4 regions of the Glutamicibacter sp. PAEs-4 genome follow, and region 3 is predicted to be linked to each of the others. Evidence: predicted binding sites of a transcription regulator. Region 3 holds the regulator's gene; each other region holds the start of a gene.
What was found. Region 3 encodes LexA, which represses DNA repair genes until DNA is damaged. Its sites were predicted from a motif close to TCGAACANNTGTTCGA; they were not measured.

Region 1 (7,221 bases), 900 kb from region 3:
ATCTACTTTGCACCTTCCTGCATGAAGTCTTCGTCGAAGTTAATGGTGTTTGCCCGTTCCGCGCCGAGCAGCAGCACGGCCAGATCCCGGGCGGTCACGGCTATGGCGTCCGCCTGCTGCAGTTCATCGCCCTGGGCAAAGCCCCAGGCGACACCGATGGATGCCACCGAATTCTCGCGGGCAGCATCCCAATCATAGTGCCGGTCCCCCACCACGACGCTGCGCTCCGGGTCCAGCTGGCCGTGTTCCAAAGCCTCGGCGACGATGTGCGTCTTGCTCGAACCCATGCTCCCGTGTTCGTCCGCATTGCCGTGAATCGCGTCGAGATGCGCATCCAGCCCTTTTCGGGCGATGAGCTGGCGCGCGATGTTGATCGGCTTGGCAGTGGTCACCGCGACGTGGATCCCGGCCGATCGCAATGCGTCCAAAAGCGCCACCATGCCCGGGTAGATCACCGATTCGGCCATGCCCGTATCCGCATACCGGGCGCGGTAGGCGGCAATTATGGAGCCGATGTTCTCGTCGGTCACCCCGTCGAGCGTACGCAAGCCGATTTGCAGGGGCGGGCCCACCAGCGCCTCGACCCGGGCTTCGCCCGGATCGGCCAAACCATGGGAGGTCACCGCGTGGCGGATACCCGAAGTTATGGCACCGGCAGGGTCCACGAGGGTCCCATCCAGATCAAAGAGCACGCTTGTTACCGACATATTCACCTAGCCATCTTCCCATGAAGCGGACGCGGGTTAGCAATCCATAACTGAAATTGCATATGTCGAACATTCTCCGCGAGGCATTACAGGATCTCGGCGAGGAACTTTCCGGTGTGCGAATCGGCCACCTTGGCCACCTTCTCCGGGGTGCCAGTGGCCAAAATCGTGCCACCGCCCGAACCGCCTTCCGGACCCAAGTCGATCACCCAGTCCGCCGACTTGATCACATCCAGGTTGTGCTCGATGGTCAGCACGGTATTGCCCTTGTCGACCAGCCCCTGCAGCACCTTGAGCAGCTTGCGGATATCTTCGAAGTGAAGGCCGGTGGTCGGCTCATCCAGGACGTAGATCGAGCGGCCATTGGACCGCTTCTGCAGCTCGGCAGCGAGCTTCACGCGCTGGGCTTCGCCGCCCGAGAGCGTGGTGGCCGGCTGCCCCAGGCGCACATAGCCCAGGCCCACGTCCACGAGCGTGCGCAGGTGGCGGGCGATCGGGGTGAACGCGCTGAAGAATTCGGCGCCTTCGGCAATCGGCATGTCCAGCACGTCGGCAATGTTCTTGCCCTTGTACAGCACCTGCAGGGTCTCGCGGTTGTAGCGGGCACCATGGCAGACCTCGCAAGGCACATACACGTCGGGAAGGAAGTTCATCTCGATCTTCAGCGTGCCGTCGCCCGAGCAGGCCTCGCAGCGCCCGCCCTTGACGTTGAAGGAGAAGCGGCCCGGCTGGTATCCGCGCAGCTTCGCCTCATTGGTCTCTGCGAACAGCTTGCGGATGTGGTCGAAAACGCCCGTGTAGGTGGCAGGGTTCGATCGCGGGGTGCGGCCGATCGGCGACTGGTCCACGTGGACCACCTTGTCCAGGTGCTCCAGGCCCTGCACGCGGGTGTGCCGGCCCGGCACCTGCTTGGCGCCATTGAGCTTATTGGCTAGCACCTTGTAGAGGATGTCGTTGACCAGGGTGGACTTGCCCGAGCCGGACACGCCGGTCACCGCGGTCAGCACGCCCAGGGGGAATTCGACCGAGATGTTCTGCAGGTTGTTCTCGCTGGCTCCGACCACCTTGAGCTTGCGGTCCTTGTCGACCTTGCGGCGCTTGGCTGGGATGTCGATCTGCTTGCGGCCCGAAAGGTAGTCGCCGGTCAGCGACTTGGTGTTCTGCTTCAGGTCTTCCAGAGAACCGGAATGCACCACTTCGCCACCGTGCTCGCCGGCGCCCGGGCCGATGTCCACGATCCAGTCGGCTTCGGCGATGGTGTCCTCGTCGTGCTCCACCACGATCAGGGTGTTGCCCAGCGAACGCAGGTGCAGCAGGGTATCGATGAGCCGGCGGTTGTCGCGCTGGTGCAGGCCGATGGACGGCTCGTCCAGGACGTAGAGCACGCCCACCAGGCCGGAGCCGATCTGGGTGGCCAGGCGGATGCGCTGCGCTTCGCCGCCTGACAGGGTACCGGCGGCGCGTTCCAGGGTCAGGTATTCCAGCCCGACGTCCAGCAGGAACTTCATTCGCGCGTCGATTTCCTTGAGCACCTGCGCGGCGATTTGCGCCTCGCGTGCACTGAGCTCGATCGAGGAGAGGAATTCCGCGGCGCTGCGCAGGTCCATGGCGGAGACCTCGGCGATGGAACGTCCGCCCACCAGGACCGAGAGCGATGCCGGGTTCAGGCGCGCGCCGCCGCAGGTAGGGCACGGGATCTGACGCATGTACTGCTCGTAGCGGTCGCGGGCGTGGTCGGATTCGGTCTCCTGGTGCTTGCGGTGCACATAGGAGATAACGCCCTCGAAGCCGGTGGAGTACTTGCGTTCGCGGCCGAAGCGGTTCTTGTACTGCACGACCACCTTGTGGTCCTTGCCGTTGAGGATCGCTTCGCGGGCGGCGGCCGGCAGGTCCTGCCAGCGGGTGTCCATGGTGAAGCCGAGCTCATTGCCCAGGCCCTCGATCAGCCGGTTCCAGTATTCGGTGGTGGCCTTGCCCAGCGACCATGGGGCGATCGCGCCCTCGGCCAGGGTGACCTCGGTGTCCGGTACGATCAGGTGCTCGTCGACTTCCAGCTTGGTGCCGATGCCGGAGCAGGCCGAGCAGGCACCGAACGGGTTATTGAAGGAGAATGTGCGCGGTTCGATCTCGTCGATGGCCAGCGGGTGCTCATTAGGGCAGGCCAGGTTCTCGGAGAACGCGCGCACGCGCTTCGGGTCATCGGCGTCCAGGTCGACGAAGTCGGCCAGCACGCGGCCTTCGGCAATGCCCAGGGCGGTTTCGATGGAGTCGGTCAGGCGCTGGCGGGCGTCTTCCTTGATGGCCAGGCGGTCCACCACCACCTCGATGGTGTGCTTGACCTGCTTGGCCAGCTTCGGCGGATCGTTCAGCTGGATGGTTTCACCGTCCACCCGGGCACGGGCGAAGCCCTTGGAGGAAAGCTCGGCGAACAGGTCGACGAATTCGCCCTTGCGCGAGCGCACCACCGGGGCGAGGATCTGGAAACGGGTCTTCTCCGGAAGCTCCATCAGCTGGTCGACGATCTGCTGCGGAGTCTGCTTGGAGATCGGTTCGTGGCAGATCGGGCAATGTGGACGGCCCACACGCGCCCAGAGCAGGCGCATGTAGTCGTACACTTCGGTAATCGTGCCCACGGTGGAGCGCGGGTTGCGGCTGGTCGATTTCTGGTCGATGGACACCGCTGGCGACAGGCCCTCGATGAAATCCACATCGGGCTTGTCCACCTGGCCGAGGAACATGCGGGCGTAGGCGGAGAGCGATTCGACGTAGCGGCGCTGGCCTTCGGCGAAGATGGTGTCGAAGGCCAAGGAGGACTTGCCCGAACCGGACAGGCCGGTGAAGACGATCATCGCGTCACGCGGCAGATCAATGTCCACGTTCTTCAGGTTGTGCTCGCGGGCCCCCTTGACGACCAGGCGAGTCAGATCTGTTCTCTTGCTCTCTGCAGTAATAGCCACGAAGCAATACTAATCGAAAACTGCTTCGAATACATGTACGAATGGATGCATCTCACAGTTAAATCTGGAAACCCCTGATCCGGTGCTTGGAGAGGGCGCCGCGCCACCGCCTAAACAAGTCCAGGCGCTGGACTGCCAACAAGGCACTGCCCGCGAATGACTGCTGGGCTGTTCGCTCGCGGGCAGTTCGCCACCTCCATTCGGCATCCCAAGCACGGCGCCTTGGACACTAGTTATCGACGGATTCCGGGGCTGGATCGGTGGCAGACGGCATGGTGTAAGCGGTCAAGCCCTTTCGCCTTCCAGGACCACGGTGGCGCCTTCCTGGTAGCCGGCCCGCTGGAATTCGGCGAACAACGGCAATTGATCGCTCTTCGTGCGAGTATCGCGGTCGCAGGACTGGACTGCCGTTGCCGGCAACAGGTTCGCGATGTCCTTGTCATTGCCCGAGCGTTGCGCGTCGACGCCGTCAAGTTCCATGGTGCACAACACGGTCTGCCCCAACCCTTGCTCGATGCCGACGAAATTTCCCTCGAAATTCTTGATGCCGCCGAGCTTGGCAGTGCCATCATCTTGGGCATTAGCCTCGGCAGTACCGGAATTGATCTGGCAGGTCACCAGGGTGCTGTCGGTGTGAACGCCGTGCAGATCGATGATGCCCAAGCAGGAATAATCCGCGCCGGGCAACGACCAACGGCCATCGCCGGTCTGCGGGTCAAGCCCCACCAGCATGGAATCCGTTGCCATATCCCACTCGAACTCCCTCCCGCCGAGTTCAAACTGGTAGAAGGCGCGATTGCCGGAGCCCACCAATGTACTTCGTTCCCCATCGAAGGTCTCCCAAGCCCAGCCGCCGCCCGTGGAGTAGTGCTCATCATCGATTTCTTCGCAGTCCTTGTTCCACGCCAGAGCCCCCTCATGGGCATAGCTCAGGACCGACCTGCCGGATTCCTGGTCGCTGGAGATGGAAAGCCCTTCACCGAGGTAGTAGTCCTCGAGGTTTTTCTTCGGATCAGGCATTTCGATGGGCTTCCTTGCCTTCTTCCAGCTGTTCGAAGGCCAGTCGTAGTAGTAGTAGTCGACGTTACCTCCCGTGTCAGGGCTTGCTGCCAACATGCACCAGGTATTGCCGCATTTGCTGGGGCGGTCAATGTCGTAGAGGGATCCTGGATCCTTTGGAGACGCGTTGCCCGGTTTCCAGATCGAGCACCGCGGGCCGCAGCTTATCCTTCTCCACCAGCTGCAGCAACGACACGTATTTCTTGCCGTTGTTTTCCACTACGCTGACCTCGAAGGCAATGCCGGACTGCGTGTTGCCGACTTCGGACTTCCGCTTCCAGACTTCTTCCCCGGTGGCCAGGTCCCGGGCTACGAGATAGGGAGTTTTGCCCACCAGGGTGTCGGCAAGCACGACATTCCCAGCCTCGTCGACGTGGGCTTCGGAGAGCAGCTTGTCCTTGCGGTCCGCACTTGCTCCTGCCCCAGATGCTGCACGGGCTGTTCGGTCTCAGTGGCGGAACATCCGGCCAGGGCGCCCAAGAGCAGGGCGGCACCCAGAGTGGCGCCGATCTGGCGCTGGCGGTGTGCGGTGTTGAAAGTGCTCATGGGCGAACTCCCGAATATCCTGAGCTCATTCTCAGGTGCGGACGCGTGATGTGCGTTGTGTTGCGTGCAGTCGACCAGAATCGCTGCTGGGATCCGGTCGATGCGGACGTGTTATTGGGGCAGCGAGCTGAAAGCTGCCCTGAGGTACTTCACCGCGGTTTCCTCATCCACCGACCATTGCTGCGCGATCCGCGCCAGGTCTGCGGCGGCATCGCTGACTTCCTGCTCGGCCCGGTCCTCGGCGGCCTGGATGACCGTGCCGTGGCGTCCGCGGGTGACGACCGCACCCTGGAGTTCGAGCTCCTTGTACACCTTGGCCACGGTATTGACCGCCAAACCGAGGGTGCCGGCGAGCGCGCGCACCGAGGGAAGCTTGGTGCCCGGAGCAAGCTTGCCCTCGGCCACTGCCGTCAGGATTTGCTCGCGGACTTGCTGGTACGGGGCCACCGTGGATTCCGTGTCCACGCGCAGGAAGGGCAACTCGGTCATGCGATGTTCCGTTTCGTCGTGTGCTTCATGTCTCTTGAGCCTATCGTGTGGCGGACCGGTTTCACCGTAGTCTGGAGGAATGAATGAACTACAGCTAGATGACTTCAGTGTTCGCTGGATTTCGGTTTCGGACATGTCCAACAACGTGTACGTCGTGACCGACAAGGCCAGCGGACAGCAAATATTGATCGACGCCGCGGATGACTTCCCGGCCATCCAGGACTTGCTGGCAGCGGCTGCGGCCGACACGCCGAAGGGCGAAGTGCAGGTCGCCACGATCGCCACGACCCATCAGCACTGGGACCACGTGCGCGCCCTGTCCGACGCGGTGGCCGCCTACCCGGTCCCTACCTATGCGGGGGCCGATGATGTCGCCGGCATCCTGGAGGAATCCGGAGTGCAGGTGGCGCACCCGCTCTCCCATGGCGATCAAATCCAGTTGGGCGAGGTCACGCTCGAAGCAATCCACCTGCGTGGCCACACCCCTGGCTCCATTGCATTCGCGCTCGCGGATTCTTCCGGACAGCACATCATCGTCACTGGGGACAGTCTTTTCCCCGGAGGCGTAGGGAACACATGGAAGGATCCAGAGCGTTTCGCGTCGCTCTATGCCGATGTCACCTCCCGCATCTTCGACCGGTTCCCGGATGAGACGGTGATCCTTCCGGGCCATGGTGATGGCACCACGCTGGGCGCCGAACGCCCCTCGCTGCCCGAGTGGCTGGAGCGCGGCTGGTAGGAGCTTGCAGCAGCTGCCGCCGGCTATTTAGTCGGCGGCAGCTCCTGGTAGTACAACAGCATCCGCCAGTCGCTTCCCGGAAAGTTGTTGGCGAACCCGTGGCGTTCGTAGAAGCGCCGAGTTGCGGTGTCGTCCTCGTCCACGTTGATATGCAGTTCCAGGCTTCCGCGCAGCGCCAGTTCCTGCAGCAGGCAGTTGACGAGGGCCGAGCCGATGCCCCGGCCACGCAATGCGGGTTGCACGTAGAGTTCGTCAAGCACGGCCAGCGGCCCGTCGAAATAGATTGTGGGTCGCAGCGTGACCAGGGCATGCCCGACCAAGCCGCGCCCATTCCCCGCGACGATAGCGAAACACTGGTCTCCTGCCAGCATGGCCTCCAAGCGCCGTGCAACCATCGCAACCGGTGGGCATGGCGAATCGAATTCCCGATTGAAGTCCGCTTGCAAGCGGGCCAGGTTCAGGCTGTGCTCCGGTCCCGCAAGAAAGGCATCGTACGCGTGCGTGCAGAAAGTACGCTCCGTTTGGCTCCGTGGACGCCAGAGCCTGCAGCCCCGCAGCGTCCAGGATGAGCGGTGTCAGCCGAGCTTGTGGCCGACCATGAAGATCCGGCGGAACGGGAAGTTCGTCAAGATGGTTCCGTCCTGCGAGGTGAATGAAGGGTAGTGGACGGAGACTTCGGCCCGGTAGTCGTTTTCGAACTCCCGATAGTCTTCGTCGCTGAGCG
Region 2 (7,221 bases), 740 kb from region 3:
CCGGCTGGCCGGAAAAAGTTCGCTGAATTCTCGGACGCTGCTCGCTAGACTGGGGAGCAGATTTTCCTTGAGGCCGGACTAGGGGGCAAGCGATGTGCGGACGATATGTGATGGCCAAAGCTATCGGCGATCTGGTGGCGGAGGCCGAGGCCGAAGCTGACGACAACCTGGAATTGCGCCAGTCATGGAACGTTGCGCCAACCACCGATGTGCCGATTGTGCTCGAGCGGCTGATCGGCGATGATCTGCACCGCCAGGTCCATGTCGCCCGGTGGGGGCTGGTGCCAGGCTGGGCGAAGGAGCTTTCGGTCGGGGTGCGTGCCTTCAACGCGCGCAGCGAGACGGCCAGCACCAAGCCGACCTTCCGCTCAGCAGTGAAGAAGCGCCGAGCCGTCGTCCCGGTGGAAGGCTACTACGAGTGGAAGAAGGAGGGCAGCAAGAAACGCCCCTTCTACGTGCACCGCGAGGATGGAAAGCTGATCTTCTTCGCCGGCCTCTATGAATGGTGGAAGGACGAGGACGGATCCTGGATTCTTTCCACCTCGATCATGACCATGGACTCGCCTTCGGCTGAAGAACCAGGGGTGCTTGGCGAACTTGCCGGCCTGCACGACCGCTTGCCCATTCCGCTGGGCAAGGAGATGATGGGCCGTTGGATGAACCCTGCCGAGGAAGATGGCGAAGGGCTGATCGAGCAGATTCGTGCAGAAGCGTTCGATGTGGCCTCAGAATGGACCATGCATGAGGTCGACACCGCTGTCGGCAATGTGCGCAACAACTCTCCGGAGCTGATCGAGGCGCACAGCAACTCGCTGTTCTAGCGCTGGTGCCGGGCGGCGTGCTGCACCATCCAGGCGCCGTTGGCCATGGCGAATACTGCCAGCCCCAGTCCCATCAGCCGCCGCGCGGCAACGCCCGCCGGGGACGTGGCCAGCGAGGACAGCTGTGCGTGCGTCAGCGGCTCGTAGGCGAACCAGCCCAAAGGCACCGGTTGCAGCGTATCCCAGATCTTCAACCCGGCCCCTGCCAGGAACAAGGCCAAGGCGAGCGCGGCCAGGATCCAGGGCACGGCTCTGAGGGGGCGCACCGCCAGGATGCGGCGCATCAGGAGGATCCCGGCAGCCAAGCAGAGGGTGACGACGCCGAAGAACACCAGCGCTCCTGCGGCAAGGAGCACTGGGCTCGGCGACTGCGAGATCGCTCCGGCGGCCGAGGAGAAGCTATCTGCGGCGGTGGCCACAGGTTGGCGGCCGTCGTGCCAGATCAAGACGAGGCCGCAGAGCAGGGCGGCAAGGCCGCCATAGCCTGCCGTTCTCTGGATCCGCAAATGCGTTTCAGGCATGGATTCATTATTCCATCGATGGTGCGGGAAACAAGGATGGCGGCGGCAGCCGGCCCGCAGGCCGGCTGCCGCCGCCATTTGGTGGAATCGCTGTCGCGGGTCAGTGCCCGCGCTTGATCCATTCATCCAGGTTCGGCGCTTCGGCACCGATGGAAGTGGCATCGCCGTGACCGGTATTGACCACCGTTTCGGCTGGCAGCACCAGCAGCTTGGTGCGGATCGATTCAATGATCGTCTCGAAGCTGGAGTAGCTGCGCCCGGTAGCACCCGGTCCGCCGTTGAACAGGGTGTCGCCGCTGAACAGCACGCCGAGGTCTTCCGCATAGAAGCAGGTTGAACCTGGCGAGTGCCCCGGGGTGTGCAGCGCGGTCAGCGAGGTGCCGGCGATGGTGAATGAATCGCCTTCGCTGATTTCCGCGTCCACGTCGCGCTCCGGGTAGACAGCTTCCCAGAGCATGCGGTCTTCCGGGTTCAAGAACAACGGTGCATCAACGGCGTCGGCGAATTCGCCGGCGGCGCGGATGTGGTCGTCGTGCCCGTGGGTCAGCAGCACGGCCATGACTTCGCGCTCGCCCACGGCTTCGCGGATCTTGGCAACATCGTGTGCCGGGTCGATCACCATGACCTCGGAATCATCGCCGATGATCCAGACGTTGTTATCGACATCCCAGGTGCCGCCATCCAGCGAGAAAGTGCCGGAGGTGACGACGTTCTCGATGCGGGCAGCCATTAGAGCTCCACCACCGAACGCAGCACGGTGCCTTCATGCATCTTCTTGAACGCCTCTTCGATTTCATCGATCTTGATGCGTTCCGTGACGAAGGAGTCCAGATCCAGCCGGCCGAGCTTGTACTGCTCGACAAGCATCGGGAAGTCGTGGCTTGGCAGGCAGTCGCCGTACCACGAGCTCTTCAGCGAGCCGCCTCGGCCGAAGACGTCCAGCAGCGGCAGCTCGAGCTTCATCTCCGGGGTCGGGACGCCCACCAGCACCACGCGGCCTGCAAGATCGCGGGCGTAGAAGGCCTGCTTGTAGGTTTCCGGACGGCCTACAGCATCGATCACCACATCGGCGCCGAAGCCGCCGGTCAGTTCCTGGATGGCTTCCACGGCGTCGACCTTGGCGGAATCCACGGTGTGGGTGGCGCCGAAGGTCTTCGCGGTTTCCAGCTTGTCAGGGTTGACGTCCACCGCGATGATGGTGGTCGCGCCGGCCAGCTGCGCGCCGGCGATGGCGGCGGCGCCGACGCCACCGCAACCGATCACGGCAACCGACTCGCCGCGCTTGATTTCACCGGTGTTGATTGCCGCGCCGATGCCGGCCATGATGCCGCAGCCGAGCAGGCCGACGGCTGCCGGATCCGCTTCTTCATCCACGATGGTGCACTGGCCGGAGTGGACCAGGGTCTTCTCGGCGAAGGAGCCGATGCCCAGGGCAGCCGACAGCTCGGTGCCGTCCTCGAGGGTCATCTTCTGGGTGGCATTGAACGTGTTGAAGCAGTACTTCGGCTCGCCCTTGGCACAAGCGCGGCACTGGCCGCAGACTGCACGCCAGTTCAGGATCACGCGGTCGCCGACCTTCACGTTGGTGACGTTCTCGCCGATCTGGCTGACGACTGCGGTGGACTCGTGGCCCAGCAGGTAGGGGTACTCGTCGCCGATGCCGCCGAGCTTGTAGTGCAAGTCGGTGTGGCAGACACCGGTGGTGAGCACGTCGACGACTACTTCTCCGGGACCCGGGTCCGGAACGATGATGTCGACGACCTCTACCGGCGCATCCTTGGCGCGGGAAACAACGGCTTTGACCTTATGAGGCATGGGATTTAGCTCCTGGAACGATTGACTGTTGCTGTCTCGATGCTATCGGTGTCCTCGGCGCTTATGGAACATTCGTGACACAATGACGCAGGCTGTTTCGCCCAGAGCCAATTTGCGCAGGTGCACCACGAGTTTCCCGGAACGTATGTGACGGCGCAAGGGCTGCGCCTCGGGCTCAGGCTCCGCTGAGCAGGAGGACGGCACCGAGGGCGGAAACCAGTGCCCGCGCCGAATTGGCCTTGATCCACTGTGGTGCATAGAGCTCCCAAGCCAGCGACCTGCTGCTCCAGCCGCCGATTGAGCGGAACGTTGGCTCCGAGGGTGAGCGGGGCACCGTTCCCATCGGGCTACATCGCCAAACTGCGCCTGGCCTTGGCCCATGATGCGCTGCTTGCCTGCGATGTCGGATGTTCCTCGCCCTTTCGTTTATCGCGGCCTTTCGCAGGGCCTATTCAGCCAGCTCATCGACGCTGCGAGCCGCTGCGCTCGGCTAACCCAAACTGTCGGTCGCGCTGACTAGTGTAACTGTCATTCGAACACGTGTTCGAATAGAATGGTTCTACTAGGTAAGGAGTGCGCACGTGGGGATGTTCACCGAGTCGATCGAGGTGGCTCGCGCAGCGAATGGGATGCCGTTGCGCGTGACCTGGCAGGGGCAGGACTACCGCTTGGTGGCTGAACCGCAGCGCTGGTTCGAGCGCCGCAAATGGTGGGATGAGAACCTGCGGATTCCCCGCGGAGCCGGTGCGGGGATTGCCGACTACGAGATGTGGCGCCTGCAGCTGGTCGCCGTGCGTGGATCCCGCCAAGTGCACAGCGTCGATGTGAGTTTTGATGCGCAAACTGAACGGTGGCGCCTGGTGCGCGTGCATGACTCGCTGGCCCGCAGCGCCTGATGTGCCGGCAGGGGAACATATTTTCGAAGGACATCCATGAGCTTCACCCATCTGAACGTCAGTTCTTCATACAGCGCCCATTACGGCGTCTCGCACCCAAAGCAGCTGGCCCAGGCGGCCAAGGCGCAGGGGGCGCAGATGCTCGCGCTGACTGACCGGGATGGGCTGTATGGGACGGTCAAGCATGTGGCAGCCTGCATGGCAGAAGGGCTGCACCCGATTCTCGGGGTGAACCTTGCGGTGCTCGATAGCCACGGGGAAACCCAGGGGCGGATTGTCCTGCTGGCCCGCGGGCGCTGCAACGGTGCGGGATATGCAGCGCTGTGCCGGGCCATCACCCTCGCGCATGGCACTGCGCACGGCGTTCCGGGGCTGGAAGCCGGGCAGTTGGCGCATCTGGGCGCCGGCGGAAATCTGATGATCCTGCTCGGCGGGGAGTCGGACGTGTCTCGCGCAATCCTCAAGGGAAACTACGCTCACGCCCGGGCGCTGCTTTCCAACTGGAAGAAGCGGCTGGGAAAGATGCTGCGCGTGGAGATCACCACGCACCTTTCCAGTCCCGGATCGCGCTACAGCCTCGGCGAAGCAGGCCGCATGCTGCGCTACGCCCACGAGCGGGGGGTCAAAGCAGTCCTCACCAACGCCGTCCGCTACGTGGACCCCGACGGGGCGGTCACCGCAGACATCCTGGACTCGGCGCGCGCCCTGCACAGCCTGAAGAACCTGGACTCCTGCCAACCCAACGGCCAAGGATGGCTGAAAACCCCGCAAGAGATGCGCCAGCTGGCCAAGGAAATCGGTTATGCCACCGAAAGAAGCTGGGCGCACCAGCTGCTGCGGGAAACCGAAGCGCTTGCCGAATGGGCTGCGGCCGACCCGGTGGCTGATCTCGGATGGAAGAAGCCGGTCATCCCCGAGGCCAAGGTCCTCGGCCTGGACCGCCCGGCCATGCAAGAGCTCACCAGCCGCGTCTACGGCGCGGTGCCAGGGCTCTTGCCGCACGCCAAACCCAGCCTCATTGAAAAACAGCTGGCTCTGGAACTCGGGGTGATCGACCGGCTGGACTTCGCCGGGTATTTCCTGACCGTCGCCGAAACCGTCAAGCTGATCACCGGCATGGGAATCCGCGTGGCCGCCCGCGGCTCCGGCGCCTCCTCGCTGGTGAACTACCTGCTGGGCATCAGCCAGGTGAACCCGCTAACCCATGACCTGGTGTTCGAACGCTTCCTCTCCGATACCCGCACCACCTTGCCGGACATCGATATCGATGTGGAGTCCGCACGCCGCCACGAGATCTACCGGGAGATCTTCGCCAACTTCGGCGAAGAGCGCGTGAGCCTGATGAGCATGCAGAACGCCTACCGTGCCCGCGGCGCGGTCCGCGATGCAGGAGCCGCCCTCGGGGTGGAGCAGGAACAGGTCGACGAGATCGCCAAGCAGCTCTGGCGCTTCTCCGCGTCCTCTTTCCGCGAAGCGCTCACCGAGAAGCCGGAACTGGCGGCATTGGCCGAACGCATTACCGATGACACCCAGCTCGATATCCTCATCGACGCCACCGAACGCCTGGACCGGCTGCCGCGCCATATCTCCATGCACCCCTGCGGAGTGATCCTCTCCGACGCGAGCCTGCTGGACCGCACCCCGGTCCAGTCGTCGGGCATCGGGCTGCAGATGAGCCAGTTCGACAAGCACGACATGGACCTGATGGGGCTGATCAAGCTCGACGTGCTTGGGGTGCGCATGCAATCAGCCATCGCCTACACCCTGGAAGAGATCGCCCGCATGCACCCGGACAAGCAGTCGGTCGCGCGCGCCGGAGGGCATGTGGATGACAGCTATATCTCCGCTGCCGGAGCGATCGACCTGTCCCGGGTGCCGCTGGATGACGAACCCACATTCGAATTGATCCGCTCAACCCATACCCTGGGCTGCTTCCAGATCGAATCCCCGGGCCAGCGCGAGCTGATCGGCAAGCTCGCCCCGCGCGAATTCAACGACCTGATCATCGACATCTCGCTGTTCCGCCCTGGCCCCATGCAATCGAATATGGTCAAGCCCTACCTGGAGCACCGCCACGGCTTCGCCCCGGCCCAATACCTGCACTCGGACCTGATTCCAGCGCTCGCCGAAACCCATGGGGTCACCGTCTTCCATGAACAGGTGCTGCGCATCCTGGATGTGATGACCGGTTGCGGGCTGGGCATGGCCGATGTCTACCGCCGGCTGCTGGGGAATCCGGACAAGGAACCAGCCGTAGAACGCTATGTGCGCACCGAAGCAACCAAGCGCGGCTACAGCCAGGAGACGATCGACAAGGTCTGGGAAGTGCTCTCCGGTTTCGGGTCCTTCGGCTTCTGCAAAGCCCACGGGGCGGCCTTCGCCGTGCCCACCTACCACTCGGCCTGGCTCAAGGCCCACCACCCCGAAGCCTTCCTCGCCGGCATCTGGGAGCACGACCCGGGCATGTACCCCAAGCGGCTGCTGGTCTCCGAAGCGCGGCGCATGGGCATCCCCATCCTGCCGCTGGACATCAACCGCTCCACCGGACACTACCGAGTCGAACGAGTATTCGAATCCGCTCCAGCGAAGCTCCCGGTGGTGCCACGCGCGCCCAGCTCGCTGCGCCCTGGACGCTACGGGGTCCGCCTGGCCTTCCGCGACATCCACCAGATGAGCGAACGCGAAGTCGAACGCCTGGTCGCCGGCCAACCCTATGAGCACCTTGCAGATGTCCGCGCCCGCGCGGGGCTCTCGCGCCGCACCTACCAGAACCTCGCGGCCCTCGGCGTCTTCGACTCCCTGCTCGCCGGGACCTCGCGTGCCGACACCATCGCCCACACGCAATCGATGGCACACAGCTCCCTTCCGCCCAAATACCGGCCTGGGCCCGGGCAGCTGGCGCTTGACCTCGGGAAAATCGAACACATCAAGGCCACGGGAACCGAGCTGAAACCTGCCGAAGTGGTGCGTACCGAGCTGGACCTGATGCACCTGGATGCCAGCGAGCACCTGATCTCTTCCTACCGGCAACGCCTGGCGCACCTGCCTATTACCCAAGCGGCCGAGCTGCTGCAGTTGCGCAACGGAACCGAGGTCCTCGTCGCTGGAGTGCGCGTGGCCACCCAGACTCCTCCCATGCGTGGAGGCAAGCGAGTGGTCTTCATTTCC
Region 3 (7,221 bases):
GCCGCAGGCGACGCGGAATCGGCGCGTGCCGAGCTGGCCCGGGCCAATCATCTGTTGCGTGGCATTCGAATTCGCAACTTCGGGATGCTGCCCAACTACTTCTTCGACGATATGGCGTGGCTTGCCTTGGCCAGCGGCCGTCTGGCGCAGTTCACGCTGGCCGTGACGGGAGAAGGAAACCACGCTGCTCAGACTGCAATGCGGGTGCTGGGAGAACAGCTTCAAGCTGGCATGGACGAGGTGCTGGGCGGCGGCCTGTACTGGTCGAAAAAACGGGATTTCAAGAATACGCCGGCCAATGCGCCGGCGGCCCTGTTCTTCGGCCGAACCGGCCAGGAGGACACCGCACGGCAGGTCCTCCAATGGCTGGAGAAGAACCTGTTCAGCGCCGAGCGTGGGCTGTATCTGGACGGGGTGCGGTTGACCAGCCAGGGGCACACGATGGAGCCAGCGGTCTATACCTATAACCAGGGCACGGTGCTAGGCGCGTTGCTTGAGCTTGGCGAGCCGGCCGATCTGGCTCACGCCCAGGTGCTGATCGATGCGACCACGCACTCGCTGTCTTCCGCGGCCCGAGTACTCGCGTTCAACCGCGGGGGAGACGGGAACCTTTTTGCCGGAATCCTGTGCCGGTATCTGGCCCTCGCCGCGAAAGATCACCGCTTGGAAGCACCAAGCAGGGAGCAGGCCAGGCAACTGGTCACGGCAACTGCAGGCCATCTGATCGACCAGGAACCGCGCCGGCTCTCGGCGGCAGTCCAGCGCTGGATGATCTTCGCCGCGGCCGCCCAGATCGAGCTCGAGGCCGGCGAGTAGCTGATTAAACGAAAATTGCGCTGGTGCCAAGCACCAGCGCAATATCCACACGAAATCTAGAGTGAGCGCATGACCGAGACGACCCGTCCCATGATCTTTGCTGCATCACCCAAAATCGGTTCGTAGCGCGAGTTCTGCGGAAGCAGCCAAGTATGCCCATCACGCTGCCGGAAGGTCTTGACGGTCGCTTCCTCGTCCAGCAGGGCTGCGACGATGTCGCCGTTGTCTGCCGTCTGCTGTCGGCGGACAACTACCCAGTCGCCATCGCAAATCGCGGCGTCAACCATTGAATCGCCGGACACCTTGAGCATGAACAGTTCCCCGTGGCCCACGAGCTGACGAGGCAACGAGAAAACATCTTCGACGGACTGTTCTGCCAGGATCGGACCGCCAGCAGCAATACGGCCAACCAGCGGAACCATGGTGGTGTCAGCAGAAGTGCTCAGCTCAATGATCTTGGCGTCTTCGCTGGCAGCCGGCTCGACCGGCTCCGAGACCTCGGCCTTTTCTGCATCGTCGGACAATTGCAGCGGCAGCAGGATTTCCATCGCGCGCGGACGGCGTGGGTCTCGACGGATATAGCCGAGCTTTTCCAACTGGCTCAACTGGTGGGTCACGCTCGAAAGACTCTTGAGTCCGACAGCGTCGCCAATCTCACGCATCGATGGCGGATAACCGTTCTTGCCGATAGACCGCTGGATCGTCTCAAGGATCTTCTTTTGGCGAATCGTCAGCGAACGTGCATTCGATCGGGGAGTGCGTTGTGATGCTGACATGAGATTTTGCCTTCCCTAGCAATCATTCGAAAGTTTGCGTGTCCAAACTGTCGGAGCTAGATGGTGAGATGTTTTCATTGCTCGTCTACTTCGAAATCTTAGTAGATAAGCGAGCTTCTTTCAAAGATTTGTTCGAAAACTTCTGGACAAGTTCCGCAAATCTCTGTTAGAACAGATATACGAGGTTCGAACAAGTTTTCGAATCCGTTCTTTCGAATAAAAATTCGCATCACTTGAATTTCTTGAGGAGACAACGTCATGGCTACCGTCGCACTTGACTCAGATCAAACCCAAGCGCCGCTGAAAATCCGCATCAACCGCCGCGGTTGGGCTGTGCTGGTGGGGATGCCCGTTTTCGCACTCACGATCGCTGCTGCTTTCTTCTTCTCCATGTTCGCCTCTGACGCGCATGCCGCGGCAGAAGATCCTACTGGGGTTGGAACCATCGATGTGACCGTGATCCCCGGGGATACGCTTTGGAGTTTGGCTCGCGACTATGCCACCGGTTACGACGTGACTTCCGCAGTTGGCCACATCGCGGAGCTCAACGCCTTGGACGGCAGCGAAATCCAGGTTGGAGATACCTTGTCGATTCCGGTCATTGCCGGCTAGCTTCCCCCGCTGTCCAGTGTTTGTTACCTGCAGCCGTAGCGGATTCACTGGCGGGCTCGCTGCGCACGTAGACTTGATGCGTGAATGACCGCAGTGAACTTTTGAGTCAGCTGCCCTTGCGTGAGAATCTCCGCGGGCTATCCCCTTATGGCGCACCGCAAATTGACGTGCCGATCCAGTTGAACGTCAACGAGAACACCCATCCGTTGCCACCGGTAGTTGTAGACGCCATTGCCCAGGAAGTGGCCAAGGCAGCGGCAACTCTGAATCGCTATCCCGACCGCGAGTTCACCGAGCTTCGTGAACTTCTTGCCGCTTACCTCGGCCACTCGCTCACCAAGGAGAACATCTGGGCCGCGAACGGTTCGAATGAAATCCTGCAGCAGATCCTGCAAGCCTTCGGTGGTCCAGGCCGTACCGTGATGAGCTTCGGCCCCACCTACTCCATGTACCCGCTGTTGGCCAGTGGTACTGATACCACCTATATCGCCGGTGAACGCGCCGAGGATTTCACCCTGTCCGCCGAATCTGCAGCCGCGCAGGTCCGCGAGCACAAGCCGAATATCGTGTTCCTGTGCTCGCCGAACAACCCCACCGGCACCGCCCTTGGCCTTGATGTCATCACGGCCGTGTACGAAGCCATGAGCGAGCACAACGGCATGGTGATCGTTGACGAGGCGTACGCCGAATTCTCCTTGGCCAGCACCAAGTCCGCACTGAGCCTGCTTGAAGGCCGCCAGCGATTGATCGTCTCGCGCACCATGTCCAAGGCATTCGGCCTGGCCGGCGCACGCGTCGGCTACCTGGCCGCCGCGCCAGAAGTCACCGATGCCATCCGCTTGGTGCGGCTGCCATACCACCTGTCGGCCGTGACCCAGGCAACGGCGATCGCTGCCTTGAAGAACATCGAGTTGCTGCTGGCGCAGGTCGAAGACATCAAGTCCCAACGTGACCGCATCGTCGCGCGCTTGAAGGAACTGGGCCTGAAGCCATCGGTCTCCGACTCCAACTTCGTCTTCTTCGGTGGCGTCGAAGACCCCCACGCTATTTGGGAAGGCCTGTTGGAAGCCGGCATCATCATCCGCGACAATGGAATTCCGGGGACCTTGCGTGTTACGGCCGGAACCGAATCAGAAACCACAGCCTTCTTGGAACGACTTGCCGAACTGCTCGGCTCGCAGAAGTAATCAAAGACAAGCGAAGGAAGACATGTCTGCCGAATTGATTGGCGCACGTCGCGCCCGCATGGAACGCGTGACCAGCGAATCGTCCGTATTCGTTGAATTGGATCTCGATGGAACCGGCGTCTCGGAGATCAGCACCTCGGTGCCGTTCTATGACCACATGCTGACTGCGCTCTCCAAGCATTCGCTCATCGACCTCACCGTGCGTGCTACCGGCGATACCCACATCGATGTCCACCACACCGTTGAGGACACCGCGATCACCATCGGCGAAGTGCTGCGCGTGGCGCTGGGCAACAAGGCAGGCATCCGCCGCTTCGGCACCTCCTACGCTCCGCTGGACGAGGCGCTGTCCCGCTCGGTCGTCGATGTCTCGGGCCGGCCATACCTCGTGCACTCCGGCGAGCCTGCTGGCCAGGAATACCACTTGATCGGCGGGCACTTCACCGGCTCGATGACCCGCCACGTCTTCGAAGCCATCACCTTCCACGCACAGATCTGCGCGCACATCGAGGTGCTCTCGGGCCGCGACCCGCACCACATTGTCGAAGCGCAATTCAAGTCCTTCGCCCGCGCCTTGCGCGAAGCCGTAGAGCGCGATGAGCGCATGGGCGACAAGATCCCATCCACGAAGGGTGCCCTGTAAGTGGAGAAGAAAACAGTAGTTGTCCTGGACTACGGTTCAGGCAACGTCCGTTCCGCCGTGCGCGCCTTGGAAGCCGCCGGCGCCGAGGTGGAACTGACCGCAGACCCGAAGAAGATCGTGGCTGCCGACGGACTGGTAGTCCCGGGAGTCGGCGCCTACGCCTCGGTCATGGAGCAGTTGACCGCAACCGGTTCCCTGCGCTGGATCGGCCGCCGCATCGCCGGTGGCCTGCCGGTCTTGGGGATCTGCGTCGGCCACCAGGTCTTCTTTGAAGAAGGCGTGGAGCACGGGGTGAAAACCGAAGGCATCGGCGAATGGCCGGGCAAGGTTGAACGCCTCCAGTCGGATGTCATTCCGCACATGGGCTGGAACACGGTGCGCCCACCGGAAGGATCCAAGCTTTTCGCAGGCATCGAGGACGAGCGATTCTACTTCGTGCACTCCTACGCTGTGCAGAAGTGGGAATTCGACGTCACCCAGCCGGCGATGACCCCGCCGCAGGTGACCTGGTCGACGCACGGGACGCCATTCGTGGCCGCCGTCGAAAACGGCCCGCTCTCGGCAGTCCAGTTCCACCCGGAGAAGTCCGGCGACGCTGGCGCACAGCTGCTGCGCAACTGGTTGGGGACACTCTAGGCATGTGGAGCCTCATCTTGGGTGTTATCGGGGCCTTCCTGATCGGCGGGGCCATTTCGCTGAAGAACCAGAAGGCCCATATTTCATGGATCATCGCGCTCTGGGTGCTTGCAGGCATGAGCCTGATCGCAGCCTGGGCCCTGACCTACTAACCACTTTTTACTTCTTCACTAAGGACATCATGAGCGAGCAACCAATCCTCGAACTCCTGCCTGCGGTAGATATCGCCGGCGGCCAGGCAGTGCGCCTGGTCCAGGGCGAAGCCGGTTCCGAGACCGGATACGGCGACCCGCTGGAAGCTGCGCTTTCCTGGCAGAACGCCGGGGCCGAATGGCTGCACCTGGTCGACCTGGACGCAGCCTTCGACCGCGGAAGCAATGTCGAGATCGTCCAGCGCATTGCCAAGGAACTGAACATCAAGGTCGAGCTCTCCGGCGGCATCCGCGACGACGCCTCCCTGGAACGTGCACTGGAATTCGGCGCTACCCGCGTCAACCTCGGTACCGCCGCACTGGAAAACCCGGAATGGACGAAGCAGGCCATCGCCCGCCACGGCGACAAGATCGCCGTGGGCATGGACGTGCGCGGAACCACCTTGTCCGGCCACGGCTGGACCAAGGACGGCGGCGACCTATGGGACGTCCTAGCTCGCTTGGAAGACGCCGGATGCGCCCGCTATGTTGTCACCGACGTGACCAAGGACGGCACGCTGCGCGGTCCAAACGTTGAACTGCTGCGCGAAATCGCTGCCAAGACCAGCAAGCCGATTGTCGCCTCGGGCGGCATCTCCTCGCTCGAAGACCTCCGCGTCTTGCGTGAGCTGGTTCCTGAAGGCATCGAAGGCGCCATCATGGGCAAGGCGCTGTACTCAGGCCAGTTCACCTTGCAAGAAGCGCTCGATGTGGCAGGCCGCCGCTAGGCACCAAGCACCATCCGCGAAAGGCGATTCAGAAGCTCCCTGCTTCTGAATCGCCTTTCCATTTGTGAAGCCAGATTCCTGCAATACCTTCTCCTGGCAGCGATGGCGCACAGCCGGCAGGGGATGAAATCTGAAATGCCCCGCTCGGGGTGTCCAAGCTCATGAATGCAGTTTTGGAACTTCCTGCCAACAACCTCGAAACCACCGATAGCATGGAGCTATGAGCACCGAGCAACCTGAATCTGCACCCAAACGCCATCTGCCGGGACATATTGTCGCTGCGCTGGCGCAGGCAGGTTCAAAAACCGACTCTGCCGGCCAGGATTGGGAAGGCCGCGACCTGAGCGGCGAAGGCAACCCCCTGCATAACTTCGACAAGGACGACGGCAAGGCCGACGCCAATGTCGTTGCCGCCTTGGCAGCCTTGCGAGCCGGCACCGCGGGGGAGGGCGAAGTGCATCAATCCTTGTCACAGGCGCGCGTTTTCGTTGCGGTGGTCGCCCAGCTCGGTGAAGAAGCGATGACTGAACACGGCTTCGCCTCCGATAAGGAAGCCGATATGGCGCTGGTGAAGATCAAGGCTCCGGATGGCCGCATGGCCCTGCCGATCTTCACCACAGTTGAACGGCTTCAGACGTGGCACAAGGAAGCTCGGCCGGTGGCGGTCTACGCCCCGCGGGCGGCCCTCTCGGCAGTCAGCGAGGAATGCCAGCTGCTGGTCCTTGATCCCGGAAGCGATTTCACCTTCGTGCTTCGACGACCCGGGGTCTGGAACCTGGCTAAGCAGATCGAGTGGATTCCGAGTTATCAGAATCAGCAGATCGCCAACCTGGTGCAGGATGCAACCGAAGGCTTCAGCCAGTTGCAGACCGTCAAGGTTGCCCCGGGCAGGGGAGTCGGCTCCCGCAGCAAGGACGGGCAAATTGTCCTTGGCGGAGGTTCCGGACCGGAACTTAACCTGCAGTTCGTCTTTGCTCCTGGAACGAGCGAGAACGACGCACGCGAGGCAACTCGCGCAATCCACGGGCGTTTGTCCCAGAACACCGAATTCGCTGAAGCAGTGGATTCCCTCGAACTCAGTTTGCACAGCGCGCCGAGCTAGACCGGCGGGCTCCTTTTGACCAGATAAGGAACTTTCCGGGCATGAAAAGCTATTGGCAGATCCTGCGCCAGCCGCAGATCTCACTGTTGTTGCTGATTGGCATGATTGCCCGCCTGCCGCACTCTGCCTTGAGCATGCTGCTGCTCCTGCATCTGGTGAACAACCTCGACCAATCCTGGGTTTCAGCGGGCCTGGTCACGGCAGTCATGACCCTGGGCATCGCCATCGGCGCCCCCTGGCGCGGAGCCCGCGTGGATGTCTGGGGACTGCGCCGCGCGATGATCCCCTCGGTGATCGTCGAAACCCTCGTCTGGTGCACGGTGCCCCATGTTCCGCTGGTTTGGGTCTACCCCTTGGCCTTCATCGGCGGGCTCTTCGCACTGCCGGTCTTCTCCGTGGTGCGTACCGCCCTGGGCATCATGACCACCGGTGAGCAGCGCCGTACCGCCTTCGCCCTGGACGCAACCGCCACCGAACTGGTGTTCATCGTCGGCCCTGCCAGTGCCGGCATTGTCGCCACCCAGGTCAGC
Region 4 (7,221 bases), on a different replicon from region 3:
ACGCTTCAGCTAGTGTTTCGTGCCCTCGGTCAAGACATGATGATTGAAGCATCGTCGAAGGATCTATCTCGTTCACTCGCAATGTCTATAAGAAGAAACAAAAGTAGGGGGTGGGATATCGTCGCAATGAATCAGCTGCGAGGTTTACTGGCGGACTTCCTGACCTTGGACCTGGTAAGTCCTTCCACTCGGAAACATCCAATCAGTGACAAGAGTGAATATTGGTCCCTGACAGATACAGGTATAGAGGTCCTGAAGGCTATTCGCAAAGCGAGGATACATGAACCCACCGTAAGCGAGCCAGAGGATGAATCGAGCGAAGAAAATGAAAGCTGAATCATTTGAAGGTAAACAGTGTGGCGTGTCGCGCCACCCTTAAGGTTACCGATAACCCTAGAGTGTTTGTATGACTATCAAACGACGGCCTCGTGGAACTCTCCACGAACCCACCTCTATCGGATGGAAGGTCGAGAAGGCAAGTAAGGATCGTTTTGCCGAGCTTGCTGAAAAATCGGGGTATACCAGTGCCGCGTTTTTTGACCTCATGGTGAAAACCGTCGAACTTGATAGTCGAGGAATCCCAGCATGGGTGCCTACTGAAATCGAAAAGGACCAGCTGCCTATCGATAAGCCTTAAAAGGAAAAGGCCGCGCAGTGCGCGACCTTTCCTAAGAATCCGAATCTGACCTGCACTACTCGCCAAAGTCTTCGCAGATCAGATTGACCAGAAGCTTCCGGTTACCAGCCGGACGCTCCCTTCAGTACATTCCAAACCAGAAATGCCTATATGACTATAGTAGCGCCTCCACGCATCCAATCAAGCACCAACAGCCCGGAAACGGGGCCGCAAGACGCGATACAAGCCACAACGACGCGTCACTGCACCCGCCCGGCAGACGGCCGCGTAGCAGCGATCCTGGCCCATGCAGCCCAGGGACACCGCCCTTTCACCAAAGCTGAAACCCCCGAAGGATTCACCGCTAAGGGAAAAAGCCAGTTCAATGCGGCCAAAGAAGCCCTCGCCACCAAACACGCCCACACACCGGCACCCCTGCACATCAAGCGTGTCTCACGCGCCCAGGAAACCTCGCCCCGCGCGATTGCCTGGGCCATCCCCCACGGCAGCAAGAAAATCGACCACACCGCCCAAGCCTGGCGCGCCACACGCTCACTGGACGAACTGCTATGCCGCCGAGCGGACTGCAAACGCAACATCCTCGCCGTGCTCTGGGTACTCCTCCGCTACACCGACCACGAGAGCATGACGGTGCGCATCACATGGGACACCATCGCCACCAAAGCACGCGTATCCCGCGCCACCGTAGGCAACGCCCTGCGCTTCCTGCGCACCCACGGCATCCTCGGCATCGTCGCCTCAGGCCGCAGCGCACAATACGCCGCCAAAGCAGGACAACCAGCCACCAACGAAGCCCCCGTCTACGTCATCACCCGCCCCATCGGCCTCGGACTACGCCCCCAAGACGCCGAAGACACCACCACAACCCGCCCAACCCACCAAACCTCCAACCGCACGGCCTGTGGAAATAACTTAGAACCCCTCCCCGTAGGGGGGTTAACCACTTACGAAGTAAGTTCCTACACGCGCACGCGCGAGAAAAACACTCACAATGAGCCGCTACGCGGCACTGAAAAACCTTTTGGGCACGGCTCCGCCGTGCGAACTCACCACAGCGATGATCGACCAGTCGAACTGTGGCCAGCTCACAGAACGATCAGCTCTAGAGGACAGGGGCTATCGGCTGCCGCTGAAATCTTACGTCGCATGCCAGATTTTGCCCGTTTTTCCAAGAAAAACGTGCTCAACATGTTCAAGCCCTTCTTCTCCAACGGATGGACAATCACAGATATCCAACACGCCCTCGAATGGCGCACCACCCCAGGCCTGCACGGCAAAGAAGCCTGGGGAGCACTCCCCCAGCACAACCGTGAAACTCAGTCCTACATCGACTACTGCCGAATCTTGCGCGCAGCGATCCTGCACCGCATGAACCAATGGCGCACCCCCACCGGAGAAATCATGCTCAGCCGATCCCAACAAGCAGCAGCCGCCAGCAGCCACGCCCGAGCCGCCGCACGCGCCGCAGCCGAACGCAGAGCCAAACATGCCATCAACCAACCAAAACAACAAACCGCAGCTACACGGGGCGCAGCCAAAGTCAGAGCCGCCCTTGCAAAATCTCGATCGAAAAAGTAGACGTCTCACCTGATGCGTCTTCAGTCGACTGCAATAAAGGTTTCATGAAATCTTTATTTATTTCATGAAATATTTACTGTAGCCGCAAAGCTGAGAAGGCCCCTTCATAGATACCTACGCTCAGACAGCTAGTGATTATTGATTCGCCTGAGGAGAGATACTTTCCGCAATATGGCGCGAGATTGACTTGATGCGCGAAGGGCTGTGCACCAGTGTTGGGATGACCTCAAGAAGTCTGCACGAGGGCGCATCAGCTTTGGAAACAAATCATTCTTTCATGCAATAAATATTTATTTATTGCATGAAAGAATGATTTCAGGTAGAATAGAATCATGCAAACGATCATGGTTTATAGCGAGTCCGGTGGCGTATCCAAAACAACCACTGCTGTTTCGCTCGCGATGGTGGCTGCCGAAGCTGGCAAGAATGTGTTGCTGATTGATCTGGATCCAAGAGCTGCAACCACCAAATGGACGGCAGTTCAGCCACGCGAGGCAGGATTGGATGTTGGTGCGATACTTGCGGACGAGGACCCTGAGGGTTGGGCTGACGAATTAGCCGTATCGTCTCACTGGAGCCCAAATTTACGAGTTCTGCCGTCATCGAGGTCGGTGTCCAACCGCGAGAAAGACAGTTCCGATCACTTGGATATCCGGCTGAAAACTTCCTTAATCGGCTCTTCGGCTGATCTAGTGGTAATCGATTGCCCCAACCGTCAAGGTGGCCCGCTCACCCAAAGCGCTTTGAACGCTTCTGACACTGTTGTATACGCTGCCAAGCCGACCGTTGATGGCATAGATGGATTCGAAGGAGCGAAAATCACGGTTGACAAGTTCCTAGCTAGCCGGAAGCGCCTCGGATTGGCAGCAGGGCTGAGAGAAGCTGGGATTGTTATCGGTGGGTATAAGGACACAATCACACCGCGGGCAGTAATTAGCTCCGTAGATGAACTTCGTGAAACAGGTCTACTCCTAACGCCCCTCGTGCCAGAACGAACCATCGTTCAAGATGTTCGTTTAGCAGGGGAGTGGTACGGAAACTACCGCAAGGGAGCACCAGTCTTAGAAGCTTACAAGGAACTAGCAAGGACGATTATCAGATGAACCAAGAACTACCGGAACGGCCAGCGTTAGGGAAACGAAGGGTTCCGCGCCCTGCACCTGACGTCAATGTGGACCCTGTTGAATCGATACCTGCTATAGAAAAGCCAGCAACTAAGCCAGTTGCAGCTCCGGCAGAGAGAAAGATCGTGCGTGTACCTTTTAGCAACAGACTATCGGAAACAACCATGGATACACTCGCGCGGGTAAAAGCCGAAACCAAGATCCCCATCTACGAAGCTATCGAATTAGCAGTTGCAGAGAAGTGGTCTGAGTTTGAAAGAAATAAATAAATATTTCTTTCTTTCATGAATGATTGATTGATGGCGGGAGGGCGAGTTCCATCCCGCCATCTTTAGTTCCGCCTATTCACCGTGATCGCTGGCTGGTGATCCTGGTGCTGGTTGTAGTAGCTGGTCATCGCCCACGCAGAGAGGATCTTGGCCTGTTTCTGGTGCTTCTGCAGCCGTGCGGAGGCTTGCTGGGCATAGATCCCCATCACCTGCTCCATCCCCACCCGATCGGTGATCGGATCGGAGAAGCTGCGGGAGAAGATCAACTGGTCCTTGATCGCCCGTTCTTCTTCCATCGGGATGCAGGGTGTCCCGCGCAGTTCTAGCACGGTGCGCATCTGCACAATGGAGAACTTATCCCGGATTCTTACCTCGTTCGCATCGCGCAGGTCTTTAGCCGTCCAGATGCCCAACCCGCGCAGCCGTTTGGTCAGCCGCGGGCCGATACCCCACACCTCCACCACCGGCAGACGCGCCAACAGATTCTCGGTGGTCTGCGCGGGGGCGCGATCCCACACGCACACCCCACCCAGTTCTTTGATGTGTTTGGCGGTCTTGTTCGCCATTTTCGCCAGCGTCTTGGACTTGGCGATCCCCACACAGACGGGCAACCCGGTCAGCCGGAACACCTCCGCCTTGATCTGGTCTCCCAGGGTTTGCAGCTCATCCAGGGTGCCGGACACGCCCAGGAACGCCTCGTCAATGGAATAGACCTCCACCCACGCCGAGAAACGGCCTAAAAGCTTCATGACCCGGGCGGACATTTCCCCATACAGCTCGTAATTAGAGGACTTCGCAACCAGCCCGAGGCGCTCAGCGTCGGCCGCGAGTTTGAACCACGGCGCACCCATCTCAACGCCCAGGGCTTTGGCTTCGCTGCTGCGCGCGACCGCGCAGCCATCATTATTGGACAGCACGATCACCGGGCGGGCTTCGAGCTTCGGGTCAAAGACCCGTTCGCAGGAAACATAGAAGCTATTCACATCCACGTGAGCGATGTATTCGCCCCGCTGCGCCGGGGTGGGGAGTCTAGAGGTGATGGAGGCATGTGGTGGCCACACCCCAGATCCGGAAATCCGACAGTTCCGCCAGGTGCAGGTCGGGGTAGTCCGGGTTCTCTGCTTTCAACACCACCCCGGCAGGGCCAATGGATAACCGTTTGACGGTCATTTCCCCGTCGATCACCGCAATCACCACATGCCCATCTCTAGGCTGAATCGACCGATCCACGATCAGCTCATCCCCATCGCTGATCCCCGCCCCCTGCATCGACTCACCAGACACCCGCACAATGAACGTGGAGACCTGGTCACGGATCAGCATCTCGGATAAATCAATCTTCGTATCGGAGTAGTCCTGGGCGGGGGAAGGGTAGCCCGCCGGGATACGATCCAGGGCCATAGCGATCACCCGTTGCGGCGGGGTCGCCAGTGCACATACTTGTATTCGATCAACTTTCATTGCATCACCAATCTTTAGAATATATATTCTAACTTTTGAGTGTAGGGGAGAATGTCGACAAGAAAGGGCCATGCGTTACCGTATGCCGCTTATCGGATTGCTGTTTAGCGACTGGAATGTCGGCTCGCTCTGGCAAGCTTGGAGAACATCGACAAGAAATGGGGCGCTGGTGACCACGGAATCTATCAAGTTCATGCTGCAGGATATTGAGACAAAGTATGAGGAGCGAGCTGACTCTCCAGAGTTCGTGCGTCTTTATAAAGGCTCCCGACGGGAGCATATGTTTGCCGTGCTTCATGAGGAACTGAATCAGCATTTTGATGCGATCAACGGACGCGCAGAAACAACCGGTCATTACTGGGCTGATAACAGCAGAGCCATGCTCGATTTATTGAAGGATCTAAAGAATGACCTCTATACCCTAAAGCGTGCAGGAGTAGACATCACTTTGCATGCCGCATACCAGAACGCCATTGAGCGTTGCAGGCCTTGGCTCTCCTACAGTGGTGGCAGTGCTGTCCCGGAAGGTTTCGAACCGATCGAAATCATCAAGTATGAACCTGTTTTTACGGAGAATGCTTTGGTCGAACTTAAAAAACAGCAAGAGCCCATTGAGCCTAAGATGATCGGCAAAGGTTCCTACGCCCATGTCTATTCCTACGTTGATCCTGATTACGGCATCAAATTTGCCATTAAACGGGCCAACCGAGATGCGGAAGAAAGAGACCTACTCCGTTTCCGCAAGGAATTCGACGTGATGAAGAACCTCAGCTTCCCCTACATTCTTGAGGTCTACAAGTACGACGAATCACGCAACGAATATCGAATGGAGCATTGTGATGCAACGTTGCGTCAGTACATCTCCCAACGCAACAACAACTTGCATTTTTCAACCCGGAAACGGATAGCCCTGCAGTTCCTTTACGGTATGAGCTACATCCATAGTCAAAAACTATTGCATCGTGATATCAGCCTGCAAAATGTTCTGATGAAGGTGTACGAAAGCGGTGCCGTCTTGGTCAAGCTCTCTGACTTCGGCCTGGTCAAAGAGCATGAATCCACCTTTACCCGTGCTCATACGGAAATGCGTGGGACCATCCTTGACCCGACGCTGGATAAATTTCGAGACTACAGTGTTCTGAACGAGATCTACGCAATTGGCCATGTTCTCTCCTTCATCTTCACTGGACGTCAATCGATAGCCATTGGTAGTAACGATGTGGACCGTATTGTTCAAAAATGTGTGGCGCACAATCTATCAGAGCGCTATCCATCGGTATCCGAACTGATTGCGGATGTAGAGAATCTTGATGTTCCAGCCCATTCAATTTCTGGTTCTGGAGACGAAGCCTAACCAAGCCAGCTATTAGCCACGCCTGGTCGGTTGACCGTCAATTCCATCTTTCGCTTTCCAGCTGGAGATAATTGGAGTTATGACTGCTCAGACCTTTGCCGATGTCTTCGACGACCTCTACTTTTCAGCAACGAGCCAGAGGGACAAAGGCAGCAAGTTCGAGCGTCTGCTCAAACGGTACCTGCAGGTGGAGCCGAAGTACGCCGACCAGTTCTCTCAGGTGTGGTTGTGGCAGGAATGGCCGGACCGCAACGGGATCGTTGATACGGGCATCGATCTGGTGGCCGAAGACAGGTACACCGGCGATCTAGTGGCGATCCAGGCGAAGTTCTACGATCCGGCTCGCCCGCTGCCCAAGCAGTCGATCGATTCTTTCTTCACCGAGCTGGGCAAGTCCCCGTTCACCGGCGGCATGATTGTCTCCACGACGGATAACTGGTCCAAGCACGCCGAAGCTGCTCTGCTGAACCAGTCCAAGCCGATCCAGCGGATCCGGTTGAAGGACTTCGAAGAATCGACCATTGACTGGTCCCAGTTCAGCCTCGAAGAACCTGAAGTCTTGGTCCAGCTGCCGGGCAAGCAGCCACGCAAGTACCAGCAAGAAGCCATCGACGCAGTGACGAAGGGTTTTGAACTGCATGATCGGGGCAAGCTCATCATGGCTTGCGGCACGGGCAAGACCTTCACCTCGCTAAAGCTCGTCGAAGAACAGGTGCCGGTCGGTGGATCGGTGTTGTTCTTGGTTCCATCGATTGCGCTATTGCAGCAGACGTTGAATGAGTGGACTGCGCAGGCCGA

Region 1: a site for LexA is predicted at 3,690-3,705, ahead of uvrA (excinuclease ABC subunit UvrA). Genes of this name have one in related genera too.
Region 2: a site for LexA is predicted at 3,690-3,705, ahead of ACR9WD_RS08845 (DUF6504 family protein). Genes of this name have one in related genera too.
Region 4: a site for LexA is predicted at 5,085-5,100, ahead of ACR9WD_RS16580 (LexA family protein). Genes of this name have one in related genera too.

Annotation. Positions count from the first base shown of each region.
Region 1 covers NZ_CP195017.1:2,029,789-2,037,009, forward strand. The annotation lists gene ACR9WD_RS09555 (lysophospholipid acyltransferase family protein) at 1-2, opposite strand, end outside; gene ACR9WD_RS09560 (HAD hydrolase-like protein) at 3-707, opposite strand; gene uvrA (excinuclease ABC subunit UvrA) at 794-3,664, opposite strand; gene ACR9WD_RS09570 (hypothetical protein) at 3,950-4,684, opposite strand; gene ACR9WD_RS09575 (hypothetical protein) at 4,812-5,075, opposite strand; gene ACR9WD_RS09580 (GntR family transcriptional regulator) at 5,381-5,758, opposite strand; gene ACR9WD_RS09585 (MBL fold metallo-hydrolase) at 5,838-6,497, shown strand; gene ACR9WD_RS09590 (GNAT family N-acetyltransferase) at 6,521-6,958, opposite strand; gene ACR9WD_RS09595 (methyltransferase domain-containing protein) at 7,073-7,221, opposite strand, start outside.
Region 2 covers NZ_CP195017.1:1,876,040-1,883,260, reverse strand. The annotation lists gene ACR9WD_RS08865 (SOS response-associated peptidase) at 93-821, shown strand; gene ACR9WD_RS08860 (hypothetical protein) at 818-1,342, opposite strand; gene ACR9WD_RS08855 (MBL fold metallo-hydrolase) at 1,443-2,072, opposite strand; gene ACR9WD_RS08850 (S-(hydroxymethyl)mycothiol dehydrogenase) at 2,072-3,157, opposite strand; gene ACR9WD_RS08845 (DUF6504 family protein) at 3,745-4,053, shown strand; gene ACR9WD_RS08840 (DNA polymerase III subunit alpha) at 4,090-7,221, shown strand, end outside.
Region 3 covers NZ_CP195017.1:1,132,215-1,139,435, forward strand. The annotation lists gene ACR9WD_RS05320 (glycoside hydrolase family 76 protein) at 1-816, shown strand, start outside; gene lexA (transcriptional repressor LexA) at 873-1,592, opposite strand; gene ACR9WD_RS05330 (LysM peptidoglycan-binding domain-containing protein) at 1,851-2,204, shown strand; gene ACR9WD_RS05335 (histidinol-phosphate transaminase) at 2,285-3,391, shown strand; gene hisB (imidazoleglycerol-phosphate dehydratase HisB) at 3,414-4,034, shown strand; gene hisH (imidazole glycerol phosphate synthase subunit HisH) at 4,035-4,670, shown strand; gene ACR9WD_RS05350 (hypothetical protein) at 4,688-4,822, shown strand; gene priA (bifunctional 1-(5-phosphoribosyl)-5-((5-phosphoribosylamino)methylideneamino)imidazole-4-carboxamide isomerase/phosphoribosylanthranilate isomerase PriA) at 4,852-5,589, shown strand; gene ACR9WD_RS05360 (SseB family protein) at 5,810-6,691, shown strand; gene ACR9WD_RS05365 (MFS transporter) at 6,733-7,221, shown strand, end outside.
Region 4 covers NZ_CP195018.1:12,894-20,114, forward strand. The annotation lists gene ACR9WD_RS16550 (DUF4062 domain-containing protein) at 1-336, shown strand, start outside; gene ACR9WD_RS16555 (hypothetical protein) at 407-637, shown strand; gene ACR9WD_RS16560 (hypothetical protein) at 788-2,215, shown strand; gene ACR9WD_RS16565 (ParA family protein) at 2,548-3,318, shown strand; gene ACR9WD_RS16570 (hypothetical protein) at 3,315-3,608, shown strand; partial or broken gene ACR9WD_RS16575 (Y-family DNA polymerase) at 3,686-4,656, opposite strand; gene ACR9WD_RS16580 (LexA family protein) at 4,638-5,009, opposite strand; gene ACR9WD_RS16585 (protein kinase family protein) at 5,140-6,423, shown strand; gene ACR9WD_RS16590 (DEAD/DEAH box helicase) at 6,503-7,221, shown strand, end outside.